3 regions of the Streptomyces sp. NPDC058637 genome follow, and region 3 is predicted to be linked to each of the others. Evidence: riboswitches for the same ligand, from Rfam matches in the RefSeq annotation. Region 3 holds a riboswitch; each other region holds the start of a gene.
What was found. Region 3 has a riboswitch for S-adenosylmethionine ahead of thrC (threonine synthase). Riboswitches for the same ligand answer to the same signal wherever they lie in the genome.

Region 1 (5,074 bases), on a different contig from region 3:
AAGCGGGCCGAGCCGGGGGACGACATCACCTCGCGGATGCTCGCGGATCCCGCGCCGTTCACGGACGAGGAGTACGCGCTCGACCTGATGGCGATCACGGCGGCGGGCCACCTCACCACCGCCGACTGGATCAGCAACTCGCTGCGCCTGATGCTCACCGAGGACCAGTTCGCCGACTCGCTCGCCGGCGGCCGGCGCAGCATCGGCGACGCGATGAACGAGGTCCTGTGGGAGGAGAGCCCCACCCAGATCCTGGCCGGCCGCTGGGCGGTCCGTGACACACAGCTCGGCGGACGGACGATCAAGGCCGGGGACATGCTCCTGCTGGGCCTGGGCGCGGCCAACACCGACCCGCTGATACGCCAGGACCTGGGCCCCGGCGCCGCGTCGCACGGCAGTAACGCGGCGCACCTCGCCTTCAGCCACGGCGAGTACCGCTGCCCCTTCCCGGCGCAGGAGATCGCCGAGACCATCGCCCGCACCGGGATCGAGGTCATCCTCGACCGGCTGCCCGACCTCCAGCTCGCCGTACCGCCCCAGGAACTCGTGCGACGGCCCTCCGCCTTCCTGCGCGGGATGAACGCGCTGCCCGTCCGGTTCGTTCCCGTACGTACGACAGGAGACCTGTTGTGAACTGCCCGCACGCGACCGTGGTCGTCGACCCCCTGGTCCAGGACCTCGACGGTGAGACCGAACAGCTGACCAGGGGCGGCGCCCCGCTGGCCCGTATCGAGCTCCTCGGGGTGCCCGCCTGGACCGTCACCCGCCACGCGGAGGCACGTCAACTCCTCGTCGACACACGGCTGGTGAAGGACCTGGGCGCGTGGGGGCTCTGGCAGAACGGTGAGGTCACGCACGCCTGGCCGCTGATCGGCATGATCGACGCGGGGCGCTCCATGTTCACCGTGGACGGCGAGGAGCACCGCCGGCTGCGGACGAAGACCTCGCAGGCCCTCACCCCGCGCAGGCTGGAGGCGATCCGCCCGGCCATCGAGAGGTTCACCGAGGAACTCCTGGACGCGCTCGCCGAACAGGGCAAGGACGGCGTCGTCGACCTCAAGGCGGTGTTCGCCCAGCCGCTGCCGATGCGGGTGGTGGGCCTGCTGATGGGGGTGGACGAGGCGCAGCACCCGATGCTGACGAAGCGCTACAAGGCGTTCTTCTCCATGCTCACCCCGCAGGAGGAGCGCATGGCGCTCATCGCGGAACTGGACGTCTTCTACGCGGAGCTCGTGCGGGAGAAGAAGGCCCGCACCACCGACGACCTCACCAGTGCGCTGATCCTCGCGGAGGAGGGCGGCGAACCGCTCACCGAGGAGGAGGTCGTCGGCAACCTCAAGGCCATGGTGGCGGCCGGGCACGAGACCACGATCGGGCTCATACTCAACGCCGTACGGGCGCTGCTCGCCCACCCCGACCAGCTGCGGAAGGTACTGGACGGGGAGATCCCCTGGGACACGGTGGTCGAGGAGACGCTGCGCTGGGACACCCCCACCACGCATCTGCTGATGCGGTTCGCCACGGAGGACATCCAGGTCGGTGAGCAGGTGATAGCCAAGGGGGAGGGCGTGGTGATCTCCTACCGGGCCATCGGTCGCGACGCCGCGCAGCACGGCGAGGACGCCGACGCCTTCGACATCACCCGCCCGACTCCGATCCGGCACATGACGTTCGGCCACGGGCCGCACATCTGCCCAGGTGCCGCGCTGTCCCGGGTGGAGGCGGGCATCGCGCTGCCCGCGCTGTTCGGCCGCTTCCCGGGGCTGAAGCTCGCCGTACCGGACGAGGAGATCCGCAAGCTGCCGGTGATGACGCAGAACGACATGGAGGCGTTTCCGGTGCTGCTGCACGGCTGAGGCGCGGGCTGCCGGGGCGGGGGAGCGCGGGGGGTGCGGGTGCCGGCCCGGGGTGCGAGGGGACGGGGCGGCCGGGGCTGGGACGTGCGGGGCGGTACGGGTGCGTGCGCCGGGGCGCGCGGGGGGCCAGGCAGGGCGTGCGCCGAGCCAGGCAGGGGCGTGCGGGCCGGGGCGAGTGAGTGCGCCGAGCCCTGCGGTGTGTGTCCGTGCGCCGGTGCTGTGCAGGGATCCTGACGGTCTCTCGGCTCCTGTTACGCTTTCCGTGGGTCATGAGTTCCAGCGGTAAGCCCCGGCTCGCTGGACGGCACCCCGCTCCGCTGCGGGTGCTCCGGGTGACGACCCGCTCCGCGCGGCACCGCGCGGGGAACAGCGGACCACCGGGGACGGGCCCCCGGGGTCCACGACCCCGGAAGGCGGGCGACGGCCCATGCTCCCCCACCTCATTCACCACGACGGCTGCACGCGGTACGCCCCCGGCCACCACGTGCACTGGATCCACGCCAAGAAGTGCGCGCAGGAGCCCGGCCAGGCCGTCGAGCTGCTGCTGACCTCCAGCGATGTGCGGGACGACGGCTGGCTCGCACTGCGCGCCGCCTTCGACCACGCGGGCGACCTGCCCGAGGTCTGGATGCACGCCCCCGCGGATCTGCGGGAGTTGCTCGCCGGGCACCGAGGCAGGGTCTTCTGGCTGCCGCGCTGGCACGCGCTGCGGTTCGTGGGCCTCGACGGTGAGGCCACCGGGCTGGTGAACGTCGGCACCGAGGGCGGCGCACTGTGCGCGACCACGGCGCCCCGCCCGCAGCGCACCGCCCGCGGGGACTTGTCCTACGGGCTCTAACGGGCCGGCGGGCAAGCGGGCCGGTGGGCCGGACGCGACGACCCTGTCGCGCCCGGCCCACCAACCACGCCTGGGGGCACCGCTGTTCGTGATGTCGGACATGGGGCGGGTATTCGGCGAATCCGTGCGCGATCCGTTGACGCAAGACGTGTTCGATTCTACGGTCCCGTCCGAAGTGCCGAGCGTTATTCGGTATATCGAACGCGCATTGATGGCATGGGCATGGCAACGGATGCGTCGGCGGTGGCGACCAACCGGTGCCCGCCTGTACCGCCCTCGCGCCCCACCCCACGACCGAAGGAGGAGACCTCCTCATGAGCCGCACCCTGAGAAGGACCCTCGCCGTTCTCCCCGCAGCGCTCCTGATGGCCCTCGTGCCGGGCAGCGCCTCCGCGTACCCCAACCCCGGTGTCGTCAACGGCGACATCGTCGTCCACGACCCGTCCATGATCCGGAGCTCGTCCGGCCAGTACCTGCTCTACTCCACCGGAGAAGGCCTCCAGCTCCGCACCTCCACCGACCGCACCGCCTTCGGCCGGTCGGGCAACGCCTTCACCACGAAACCGAACTGGTGGAAGAACTACTCGTCCGCCTCGGACCCCTGGGCTCCCGACATCTCCTACCGGGGCGGCAAGTACCTGATGTACTACGCCGTCTCGTCCTTCGGCTCCAACACCTCGGCCATCGGGCTCGCCGGCTCCACCACCGGCCTGGCGGGCAGCTGGAGCGACTACGGCATCGTCTACACCTCGAACTCGTCGAGCGACTACAACGCCATCGACCCCAATCTCTTCGTGGACGACGACGGCAAGTGGTGGCTGTCCTTCGGCTCGTGGTGGACCGGGATCAAGATGATCCGCGTCGACCCGTCGACCGGCAAGCAGTACGCCGGGGCCACCGCGCGCCGCTCCCTCGCCTCCCGCCCCACCGGGACCAAGGCCGTCGAGGCGCCCTCGATCGTGAAGCGCAACGGCTACTACTACCTCTTCGCCTCGTACGACACCTGCTGCGCCGGCACCGGCTCCACGTACAAGATCAAGGTGGGCAGGTCGACGAGTGTCACCGGGCCCTACAGGGACCGCAACGGCGTCGGCATGCTCAGCAACGGCGGTACCCCCGTCATGGAGTCGCACGGCCGGTACATCGGCCCCGGCGGCCAGTCGATCCTGGCGGACTCCGACGGCGACCTGCTCGTCTACCACTACTACGACGGCCAGGACAACGGCACCCCGAAACTCGGCGTCAACCTACTGAACTGGAGCAGCGGATGGCCCGTCGCCTACTGACCCTGCTGAGCGCTCTCCTGCTCGCCCTCGCCCTCGGGCAGTCGACATCGGCGTCGGCGGCCGAAGGACGTCCGTTCACCAACCCGGTCAAGGCGCAGAAGGGCGCCGATCCCTGGATCTCCTACCACGACGGCAACTACTACCTGGTGTCGACGAGTTGGACCGACGTCATCACCATGCGCAAGTCCCCCACGCTCGCCGGGCTCGCGACCGCGCCGAGCGTGCAGGTGTGGCAGGGCGACGCCGCCTCACGCTGCTGCAACATCTGGGCGCCCGAACTGCACTACTCGGGCGGCCGCTGGTACCTGTACCACGTCGCGGGCCAGAACATCGCCGACTACAACCCCACGCAACGGGTGCACGTGCTGCAGAGCGCGGGCTCCGACCCGATGGGGCCCTACACGTACCGGAACCAGCTGGGCAGCACCTGGATGCTGGACCCGAGCGTGCTCACCGTCAACGGCTCGATGTACCTGCTGGGCAGCGCGAGCGGCGGCGGCACGCAGAACCTGGTGATCGCGCCGATGTCGAACCCGTACACGCTCAGCGGTTCCTTCTCGACGATCTCGACACCCACCCACGACTGGGAGAAGTCGGGCGGCACGGTCAACGAAGGGGCAGAGGTCCTCCAGCGGGGCGGGAAGACCTTCGTCGTCTACTCCGCCAGCGGCTGCTGGACCCCCGACTACAAGCTGGGGCAGCTCACCCTGACCGGCTCGAACCCGCTCTCCGCGTCCTCCTGGACGAAGAAGCCCACCCCGGTCTTCCAGCGGAACAACGCCGCCGGGGTGTACGGCCCGGGCCACAACGGCTTCTTCACCTCGCCCGACGGCACGGAGAGCTGGATCGTCTACCACGCCAACGACTCGGCGTCCGACGGCTGCGACAACGGACGTACGGCGCGGGCGCAGAAGTTCGGCTGGAACAGCGACGGCACCCCGAACCTCGGCACACCCGTCGCCCTCGGTACGACCCTGGCCGGGCCCTCCGGCGAGACGGCGGCCACGCCGACCGCGTACACGGTGGTCAGCCGGGCCACCGGGAAGTGCCTCGACGTGAACGGCGCGTCGACCGCCGACGGGGCGAACGTCCAG
Region 2 (5,074 bases), on a different contig from region 3:
CGCTCGGTCCGGAGCAGCTGCACACGCTCACGGCGCACGAGCAGTACAAGCCGGTCGAGATCGGCCCCACGGTCGACAAGAACGGCGTCGAGCGCAAGCCGTCGTCGCTCCAGAAGCTGCGGGCCAAGCTCAGCAAGAGCTACTACGGCGAGGAGAGCCAGATCGCCAAGCCCACCGCCGAGGAGTACAAGGAGATCACCAGCGGCCACGGCCACCACTGATCACCTCAGCTGACCGCCACAACGGGAGCCCCGTCCATTCGATGGACGGGGCTCTTCGCCGTTCCCGGGGCTGGATAGGGTGGGGCCGACCCCTATTCCGGCTGTGGACCCCAGGAGCGGACCATGAACATGGCGACCCCGGACGGCGGCGACAGCGCGGCGGCCCGTTCCTGGCCCGGCGTGCTCACCCCCCTCCTGCGCGGCGAGGACCTGACCGCCGAGGACACCGCGTGGGCCATGGACCGCATCATGAGCGGCGAGGCCACCGACGTGCAGATCGCCGGGTTCGCGGTCGCGCTGCGGGCCAAGGGCGAGACGGTCGACGAGGTCACCGGCCTCGTGAACGCCATGTACGCGCACGCCAGGACCATCCACGTGCCCGGCCGTACGGTCGACATCGTGGGCACCGGCGGCGACCTGGCCAAGACGGTCAACATCTCCACCATGTCGGCGATCGTGGTCGCGGGGACCGGCGCCAAGGTCGTCAAGCACGGCAACCGCGCCTCGTCCTCGGCGAGCGGAGCCTCCGACGTCCTGGAGAAGCTCGGCGTCAGTCTCGAACTGACACCGCAGCGCGTGGTCGAGGTGGCCGAGGAGGCCGGCATCACCTTCTGCTTCGCCGTGAAGTTCCACCCCGCCCTGCGCCATGCGGCCAAGGCCCGCAAGGAGCTCGGCACGCAGACCACCTTCAACATCCTCGGCCCGCTCACCAACCCGGCCCGGGTGCGCTCCCAGGCCATCGGGGTCGCCGACGTGAAGATGGCCCCCATCGTCGCCGGTGTGCTCGCCGACAGGGGAAACTCGGCGCTCGTCTTCCGGGGTGACGACGGTCTCGACGAGCTGACCACCACGGCGACCTCCCGGGTCTGGATCGTCCGGGACGGCTCCGTGCGCGAGGAGGCGTTCGACCCGCGCGACGTCGGCCTGGAACTGGTGCCGGTCGAGGCGCTGCGCGGCGCCGACGCCTCGTACAACGCGGACGTCGCCCGCCGGCTGCTGGACGGGGAGACCGGTCCGGTACGCGACGCGGTGCTGCTGAACTCGGCTGCAGCGCTGGTCGCCCTCGACCCCGGCGAGGGCACGCTGAACGAGCGGATCGCCGCGGGGATGCTGCGGGCCGCCGAGTCGATCGACTCGGGCGCGGCCAAGCGCGCGCTGGAGCGCTGGGTGGCCGCGAGCAACGCGTAGGACCCCCCGTCCCGGCCGTGCCGCGCGTGTCGACGGCCCGCGGGCGTACGAGGTGAAGCAGGGCGCAGTCCGGATCGCGGACCGCGCCCTTGCGCGTACGGGCAGGTATGGCAAAATGCTGCGCAGGTCATGAGTGACAGCGACTACGGCCCCGGCCCGCTGTCCGGCAACCCTCCGTCCGTGGCGGGGTGCCCCGGGTGAAGACCAGGCCGCAGGCAGCGAGGTCTGCGGCAAGCGCGGGCCCCTCGGCATCTGTGTATGCCAACCCCCGGGGTCCTGGTCCCTAGGGAGCCTCTTGTGAGCAAGCGAATGCGATAGGGCTCTACGCCCTTCTCCGCACACCCCTTTTCCTCTTCCCCGCGCCGCCGCGTACTGCCGGTGCGAGGATTTCGCCTGCCTGTTACGGGAGTTCGCCATGTCTGTCTCCACCGCTGCCCTCGACCAGTCCATTTGTGCCCCGCTGCCGGTACTGGGCGCTGATGTCACTGTTCCGCTGGTTACGGGTGGTGATGTCACCTATGCGGCTCTCGACTACGCGGCGAGCTCCCCGGCCCTGCAGCGGGTGTGGGACGACGTGGCGGCCTACGCCCCGTACTACGGCAGCGTGCACCGCGGGGCCGGATACCTCTCGCAGCTCTCCACCGACCTCTTCGAGAGCAGCCGCACGACGGTCGCGGACTTCCTCGGCTGCCGTCCCGAGGACCAGGTGGTCTTCACCCGCTCGACGACGGACTCCCTCAACCTGCTCGCCTCCGTGCTGCCCGCCGACTGCCAGGTCTTCGTCTTCGAGACCGAGCACCACGCCTCGCTGCTGCCCTGGCGCGACGCCCGTGTGACGTACCTCGACGCCCCGCGCACCCCCGCCGAGGCCGTCGCCACGCTGGAGCGGGCGCTGGCCGACCGCGACCCCCACGGCCCGGCGCTCGTCTGTGTGACCGGCGCGTCCAACGTCACCGGTGAGCTGTGGCCGGTCGGGGAACTGGCCGCCGCGGCCCACGCCCATGGGGCGCGCATCGTGCTCGACGCGGCGCAGCTGGCGCCCCATCACCCGGTGGACATCGCCGAGCTGGACGTCGACTGGGTCGCCTTCTCCGGGCACAAGCTGTACGCGCCGTTCGGCTCGGGCGTCCTCGCGGGCCGGGCCGACTGGCTGCTGGCCGCGGAACCCTACCTCGCCGGCGGCGGCGCGTCCCGCAAGGTCGCCCGGCGCACCGACGGGGGCGTGGACGTGGAGTGGCACACCACGGCGGCCCGGCACGAGGCGGGTTCGCCCAACGTCATCGGCGTCTACTCCATCGCCGCCGCCTGCAAGGCCCTGACCGAGGCCGGGTTCGACCGGCTGGTCGCACGCGAGCAGCGGCTCGTCACCCGGGTCCGTGAGGGACTGGCGGAGGTGCCCGCCGTCAAGGTGCTCTCGCTGTTCGGTGACGACGCCCCGCGGGTCGGCGTCATCTCGTTCGTCGTCGAGGGCTGGAACAGTTCGCACTTCGCCGCCGCCCTGTCCGCGGAGTACGGCATCGGGGTGCGCGACGGACTGTTCTGCGCGCACCCGCTCGTCCGTACGCTGCTCGGCGGCGAGCCGCAGGACCCGGGCGAGTGCGGTGCGCCGGAGGCCGAGCCGGGGGAGAGGTCGCTCAACGCCATCCGGGTGAGTTTCGGGGCCGGCACGCCGGACGAGCACATCGAGCGGTTCCTGGGCGCGGTGCGGGAGCTCGTCCGTACCGGCGCGCGGTGGACCTACCGCACCGAGGGCGGCCGCTGCGTCCCGGACCGGGGCGCGGCACAGGTCTGACGGGTACGGCTTCGGCCGGGGACGGGAGCTGCACTCCCGTCCCCGGCCGAAGCCGTGGTGTCCTGCGCGCCGGGTCCGTAGGCCTACGCGTCGAGGCCGATGGCGAAGGCCGCCTCGAGGTCGTGCTGCGAGTACGTACGGAAGGCGACGTGGGTGTCGGTGCCCTCGACGCCCGGGATCTTGCTGATGCGGCCGGGGATGACGTCGGCCAGGTCGTCGTGCTTGGCCACCCGGACCATGGCGATCAGGTCGTACGTACCGGTGACCGAGAAGACTTCGCTGACGCTGTCCAGCGCGGCAATGGCCTCGGCGATCTCGGGAATCCGGTCCACGCTGGTTTTGATGAGCACGATCGCGGTGATCACGGCTTGCTTTCTCCCTCGGTGGCCGTGGCTGGAGCCTTCACCCTAACCCCACCCCGGAAGCGCCCCCAGGCGTAGAGGAAGCCGGTGGCGAAGCCCGCCACATGGGCGAGATACGCCACGCCCGGGCCGCTGCCCGCGCCCTGCGCCGCCAGCCACTGCAGGACGAACCAGAACACGAGCACGATCCAGGCGGGGAAGCGCAGCGGCAGGAAGAAGAGGAACGGGAAGAGGCTGGTGACCCGGGCGCGGGGGAAGAGGATGAGGAAGGCGCCGAGCACCGCCGAGATCGCCCCCGACGCGCCCACCAGGGTCTGGTCGGAATCGGAGTGCACGACCGCGTAGACCACCAGGGCGAAATAGCCGCAGCAGACGTAGAAGAAGACGAACTCGGCGCGGCCCATGCGTTCCTCGGCCATCGCGCCGAACACGTACAGGAAGAGCATGTTGCCCAGCAGGTGCAGCCAGCTGCCGTGCACGAAGAGCGCGGTGAGCGGGGTGAGCGCCGCGTGGGCCGAGCCGTCCAGGAGTTCGCCGGGGATCACGCCCCACCGCTCGAAGTACCCGGCCTGCGCGGCGAGCAGGGCGTCGGCGGAGCCGCGTACCGGGGTGAGGCCGGAGAGCGGGCTGAGGAGGAAGACGGCGAGGCACAGCGCCATGAGCCCGTAGGTGACCGGTGCGCCGCCCGGTGCGGTCGCCGCCCCGAGTTCCCTGGCCCGTGCCCGCCAGTCGACTTGCCGCCAATCGATCACGTACAGAGCATGACGTACCGGTGGGCAACGGGACGGATAGCCTCGCCGTGTCGATGGGTATGCACCAGGCCGTAGGGTTACCCGAGGACATCCGCAGTTCGACGGCGCACCGCGAGATCGAAGACCTGGGCACCACGAGACTCGACGAACGACGAAAGAGGACGCAACGATGACGACGGTTCCCCTGCCTACGGACGGGACCCGCTGGCGCTGCACGCTCTGCGGCAATCTCACCCGGTTCGACGTGACGCGCTCCTCCAAGGTCGTGGAGTACGTACATCTCGACCTGGCCGGGGAGTCGAGTGTCGAGGAGCGCGAGGTGGTCAGTGAGACCATCGAGTCGGTCCGCTGTCGTTGGTGCAACGCGGTGGACCAGATCGAGCTGGTCGACAGGCCGGGTTCCGACTCCTGACAGGGCCGCGCGGACAGACACATTGGGGTGATGGATGGTGGAGCAGCCGACAGGCGGCGCCGAACCGGCCGACGAGGCCGGCGGTGCCGCGGAGTCGCTCGACCGTCCGCTGCCCGAAGGCGTGCGCCGCAAGGTCGTGGCGCTCGTCTCGGACGCGTTCGGCGGTCTGACCGTCGGTGAACTCCCCGCACAGCTCCGGCAGTACGCCAGGTTCACCCCGAGCCGGCGCGCCAAGTTCGCGGGCAACGCGATGGCCGCCGCGCTGGAGAACGACGCGGCGTTCCGCCGGCGCATCGGTGAGCGGATCGGCCAGGCGCAGCCCGAGTTGGCCGCCGCGCTGGAATCCG
Region 3 (5,074 bases):
ACCTTGCGCGCGGTGCCGAGCAGGTCGACGCCGGCGTTCTCCAGCTTGAGACCGACCTCCTCGGAGATGACGGTGCCACCGGTGAGGATGGCGATGTCGCCGAGCATGGCCTTGCGGCGGTCACCGAAGCCCGGAGCCTTGACGGCGACGGACTTGAAGGTGCCACGGATCTTGTTGACGACCAGGGTCGACAGGGCCTCGCCCTCGACGTCCTCGGCGATGATCAGCAGGGGCTTGCCCGACTGCATGACCTTCTCCAGCAGCGGAAGGAGGTCCTTCACGTTGCTGACCTTGGAGTTGACGATGAGGATGTACGGGTCGTCGAAGGACGTCTCCATACGCTCCATGTCGGTCGCGAAGTACGCCGAGATGTAGCCCTTGTCGAAGCGCATACCCTCCGTGAGCTCGAGCTCCAGACCGAAGGTCTGGGACTCCTCGACGGTGATGACGCCTTCCTTGCCGACCTTGTCCATAGCCTCGGCGATCTTGGCGCCGATCTCGGTGTCAGCAGCGGAGATGGAGGCCGTCGAAGCGATCTGCTCCTTGGTCTCCACGTCCTTCGCCTGCTCCAGCAGAGCGGCGGAGACGGCCTCGACGGCCTTCTCGATGCCACGCTTCAGAGCCATCGGGTTGGCACCCGCGGCGACGTTGCGCAGGCCCTCGCGGACGAGCGCCTGGGCGAGAACGGTGGCGGTGGTCGTACCGTCGCCGGCGACGTCGTCCGTCTTCTTGGCGACCTCCTTGACCAGCTCCGCACCGATCTTCTCGTACGGGTCCTCGAGCTCGATCTCCTTGGCGATGGAAACACCATCGTTGGTGATCGTGGGCGCGCCCCACTTCTTCTCGAGGACGACGTTTCGGCCCTTGGGGCCGAGGGTGACCTTGACGGCGTCGGCGAGCTGGTTCATCCCGCGCTCGAGACCGCGCCGTGCCTCCTCGTCGAACGCGATGATCTTGGCCATGTGAAGTGGTCCTCCCGGACAGGGGTGGATTCTCCGGACCGAGAGGCGCCCGCGACGGACGGCCAGCGTGCTCTGTGGTTCCTTGCCCCACAGAGCCTGCGGGCCTCACCGGCCCGGTCCAAGTTCTGTCACTCTCACCTGGAGAGTGCTAACGCCAATGATTAGCACTCGACCCCTGCGAGTGCAAGCGTCCCCCTCCGTCCGCGGACAGCCGGGAGGGGGCGCGCGGACGCACGAAGGGCCCGTAACCCCTCATCGGGGGTACGGGCCCTGCGTGCGTGAGTAGTGTCGTTGGCCGACCGCGCCGAGCTCAGCCGACGGCGAGCTTGACCATGTCCGCCTGCGGCCCCTTCTGGCCCTGCGAGATCTCGAATTCAACTCGCTGACCCTCTTCGAGGGTGCGGTACCCGTCCATCTGGATCGCGCTGTAGTGGACGAAAACATCCGCACCACCGTCGACCGCGATGAAGCCGTACCCCTTCTCCGCGTTGAACCACTTGACGGTGCCCTGAGCCATGCCTAACTCCCCTATTACTGGCCCTTGCACGAGCACCGCACTTCGCGGGCCCGGGTCAAACTCACCCTCCGACCGGAGAGGGTGGCGTGCGTCGGAACGCGTCGACCGCGGCCGAATGTATCTGCCCAACTGCCCTCTGCAACAGGTCAATCGGACGAGAATTCTGGGCAGGGCTGAACGCCCGGATATGGAGAACTTGTGATAATCCTGGGCAATTCGGGCCGGACAAAGGCGGCTTATGCCACAAAGGGTTCACGTACTTTGGCTGCTTCTAGTCGCGACCGGGCGCATTCTCATATGCGGGCGGCACGGGCAGCTGAGGGGGCTTCCCCAACTGTACCGCGCTCAACCATGCAGAATTGCCCCCTCCGCTTCTCTCGCGGAGGGGGCAATGGTGTTCTCGCGGTGGTGCGGCCGGGCGGGAGCGTCAGCCCCAGGCGCCGCGCAGGACGGTCAGCGTCAGGGACCGTGTCCGACGGTCAGCCTCCGGCGCTGTGTCCGACGGTCAGCCTCCGGCGACGGCCGGAATGATCGAGACGCCGGCGCCGTCCGGGGTGGCCGTCGCCAGGCCGCCCTCGAAGCGCACGTCGTCGTCGTTGACGTACACGTTCACGAACCGGCGCAGCTTGCCCTGGTCGTCCAGGACGCGGGCGGCGATGCCCGGGTGGTCCTTCTCCAGGGACTCGATGACCTCGGAGAGGACCGTGCCCTCTGCCGGGACCTCGGCCTGACCGCCCGTGTAGGTGCGGAGGATGGTGGGGATGCGGACCTTGACGCTCATGTGGGTGCCTTCCTTCGGTCCCGGGTGGTCAGTTGGTGGCGGCGAGGCCGGCGGCGCGGAACGCCTCCAGGCTGGGCCGGATCGTGGCCGCCACACCGGTCGTCGGGGCGACGGCGTCCAGCGTCTTCAGCCCGTCACCGGTGTTCAGCACGACGGTCGTCAGCGTCGGGTCCAGCAGACCGGCCTCGATCAGCTTCTTCGTCACACCGACCGTCACACCGCCCGCGGTCTCCGCGAAGATGCCCTCGGTGCGCGCCAGCAGCTTGATCGCGTCGACGACCTGCTCGTCGTTCACGTCCTCCACGGCACCGCCGGTGCGCCGGGCGATGTCCAGGACGTACGGGCCGTCGGCCGGGTTCCCGATGGCCAGGGACTTGGCGATCGTGTTCGGCTTCTGCGGCCGGACGACGTCGTGGCCCGCCTTGAAGGCGGTGGAGACCGGGGAGCATCCCTCGGCCTGCGCACCGAAGATCTTGTACGGCTTGTCCTCGACCAGGCCGAGCTTGATCAGCTCCTGGAGGCCCTTGTCGATCTTCGTGAGCTGCGATCCGGACGCGATCGGGATGACGAGCTGGTCGGGCAGCTGCCAGCCGAGCTGCTCACAGATCTCGTACGCCAGGGTCTTGGAACCCTCGCCGTAGTACGGCCGCAGGTTGACGTTGACGAAGCCCCAGCCCTCGCCGAGCGGGTCGCCGATGAGCTCCGAGCAGAAGCGGTTGACGTCGTCGTAGTTGCCCTCGATGCCGACCAGTTCACCGCCGTACACCGCGGCCATGACGACCTTGCCCTGCTCCAGGTCGTGCGGGATGAACACGCAGGAGCGGAAGCCGGCGCGGGCCGCGGCGGCACCCACCGCACCGGCGAGGTTGCCGGTGGAGGAGCAGGAGAGGGTGGTGAATCCGAAGGCGCGGGCGGCCTCGACGGCGATCGCGACGACGCGGTCCTTGAAGGAGTGCGTCGGGTTGCCGGAGTCGTCCTTGACGTACAGGCCGCCGGTGACGCCCAGCTCACGGGCGAGGTTGTCGGCCTTGACCAGCTTCGTGAAGCCGGGGTTGATGTTGGGCTTGTCCGCGACATCGGAGGGAACCGGCAGCAGCGGCGCGTACCGCCAGATGTTGTCCGGGCCTTCGGCGATGCGCTTCTTCAGCTCTTCGGGGGAGCCGCTCGGCAGGTCGTACGCCACTTCGAGCGGCCCGAAACAGGACGCGCAGGCGAAAATGGGACCGAGCTCGAAACGCTCGCTGCATTCGCGGCAGGAAAGCGCGACGGCGGGACCGAGGTCCACGGTGGAAGAATTGTTGTTCGATGCAACTGTCTGCACGGCCATGATGGCGGAGGCCCTTTCTCCTCATCTTCCTCGCGACGTATTTCGCCACAAGACGGAATTGGCACCTTCCCCACCGTGACCTCGCGGTCGGCAGGAGGGTTGCCGGGACTTCAACGGGCCGTTCCCTCAGTCCCTCTGGATGAGCGCTATGGCACCGGACCATTGATCCGGGCGTTTATTCGCGGACCGACCCCGACATGCGAGGGCCATCCGCGTTGCTCAAGACTGTAACCGAAGCCCCGGGCGGTGGAGATAGTCGTCCGAACCGCGAGATGGATCACATACAGGGAGTATCGACCGTGCTGGAAGAGGTGGAACGCTGGCTGACCAGGCGTTCCTGGTCAGCCGCCGACCGCCCGCTCGAACGGCTCACGGCCGCCCGGGCGAGGGATCCGCACCGTGCGAGCGTGAGTGTCGTGCTGCCCGCGCTGAACGAGGAGGCGACGGTCGGCGCGATCGTCACGGAGATCAGGCGCGAGCTCATGGAGAAGGTCAGGCTCGTCGACGAACTGGTCGTGATCGACTCCGGTTCCACCGACGCCACCGCCGAGGCCGCCCGGCGGGCGGGCGCCCGCGTCGTGCACCGGGACGCGATACTCCCCTCGCTGCCCGCCGTCCCCGGCAAGGGCGAAGTGCTGTGGCGGTCACTGCTGGTGACCAGTGGGGAGATCGTCTGCTTCATCGACGCGGACCTGCGCGACTTCTCGGCGGACTTCGTGTCCGGGATCGTCGGCCCGCTGCTGACCGACCCCGAGGTCGAGTTCGTCAAGGCCATGTACGACCGCCCGTTGGGAGACACCGCAGGCCAGGGCGGCCGGGTCACCGAGCTCGTGGCGCGCCCGCTGCTCAATCTGCACTGGCCGCAGCTGGCCGGCTTCGTCCAGCCCCTCGGCGGCGAATACGCGGTGCGCCGCTCCCTGCTCGAACGGCTGCCCTTCCCCGTCGGTTACGGAGTGGAGCTGGGCCTGCTCGTCGACGCCCTGCACACGGTGGGCCTGGACGCACTGGCCCAGGTCGACGTCGGCGTACGCAAACACCGCCACCAGGACGGTCAGGCGCTCGGCAGGATGGCCGCCGCGATCTACCGCACGGCGCAGCTGCGGCTCTCCCGGGGGCATCTGGTGCGGCCCTCGATCACCCAGTTCGAGCGGGGCGCGAACGGCTTCGTACCGCGCACCCACGCGGTGGACACGGAGGAAAGGCCGCCCATGCGTGAGATCGCGGAGTACGCGTCCCGCCACGCGGCGTAGCAAGGCGGGACCTGCTTCACGTTTGGCGGCTTCCCGAACGGGCTAGGTTCGGGTACATGGTCTCCGAGCACGCTGCCCAGGTCCTCGTCGCGTCCAACCGCGGCCCGGTGTCGTACGCCCTGCGTGAGGACGGCACGCTCGACTCGAAACGCGGCGGGGGCGGACTCGTCTCCGGCCTCAGCGCCGTCGAGGACAAGCTGTGGGTGTGCGCCGCTCTCGGCGACGGCGACCGCGAGG

Region 1: linked by a shared signal. The riboswitch ahead of ACFWVP_RS16080 (hypothetical protein) and the one ahead of thrC (threonine synthase) in region 3 are both predicted to bind S-adenosylmethionine.
Region 2: linked by a shared signal. The riboswitch ahead of ACFWVP_RS31460 (aminotransferase class V-fold PLP-dependent enzyme) and the one ahead of thrC (threonine synthase) in region 3 are both predicted to bind S-adenosylmethionine.

What each region holds. Positions count from the first base shown of each region.
Region 1 covers NZ_JBHXRD010000013.1:161,745-166,818, reverse strand. The annotation lists gene ACFWVP_RS16090 (cytochrome P450) at 1-633, shown strand, start outside; gene ACFWVP_RS16085 (cytochrome P450) at 630-1,856, shown strand; SAM riboswitch class IV at 2,122-2,232, shown strand; gene ACFWVP_RS16080 (hypothetical protein) at 2,284-2,694, shown strand; gene ACFWVP_RS16075 (arabinan endo-1,5-alpha-L-arabinosidase) at 3,009-3,980, shown strand; gene ACFWVP_RS16070 (family 43 glycosylhydrolase) at 3,962-5,074, shown strand, end outside.
Region 2 covers NZ_JBHXRD010000044.1:13,724-18,797, forward strand. The annotation lists gene ACFWVP_RS31450 (cytochrome bc complex cytochrome b subunit) at 1-221, shown strand, start outside; gene trpD (anthranilate phosphoribosyltransferase) at 345-1,409, shown strand; SAM riboswitch class IV at 1,535-1,652, shown strand; gene ACFWVP_RS31460 (aminotransferase class V-fold PLP-dependent enzyme) at 1,825-3,201, shown strand; gene ACFWVP_RS31465 (Lrp/AsnC family transcriptional regulator) at 3,285-3,566, opposite strand; gene ACFWVP_RS31470 (rhomboid family intramembrane serine protease) at 3,563-4,315, opposite strand; gene ACFWVP_RS31475 (hypothetical protein) at 4,485-4,727, shown strand; gene ACFWVP_RS31480 (NYN domain-containing protein) at 4,765-5,074, shown strand, end outside.
Region 3 covers NZ_JBHXRD010000046.1:23,744-28,817, forward strand. The annotation lists gene groL (chaperonin GroEL) at 1-962, opposite strand, end outside; gene ACFWVP_RS32000 (cold-shock protein) at 1,273-1,479, opposite strand; gene ACFWVP_RS32005 (MoaD/ThiS family protein) at 1,985-2,260, opposite strand; gene thrC (threonine synthase) at 2,289-3,587, opposite strand; SAM riboswitch class I at 3,606-3,733, opposite strand; gene ACFWVP_RS32015 (glucosyl-3-phosphoglycerate synthase) at 3,887-4,837, shown strand; gene ACFWVP_RS32020 (trehalose-6-phosphate synthase) at 4,894-5,074, shown strand, end outside.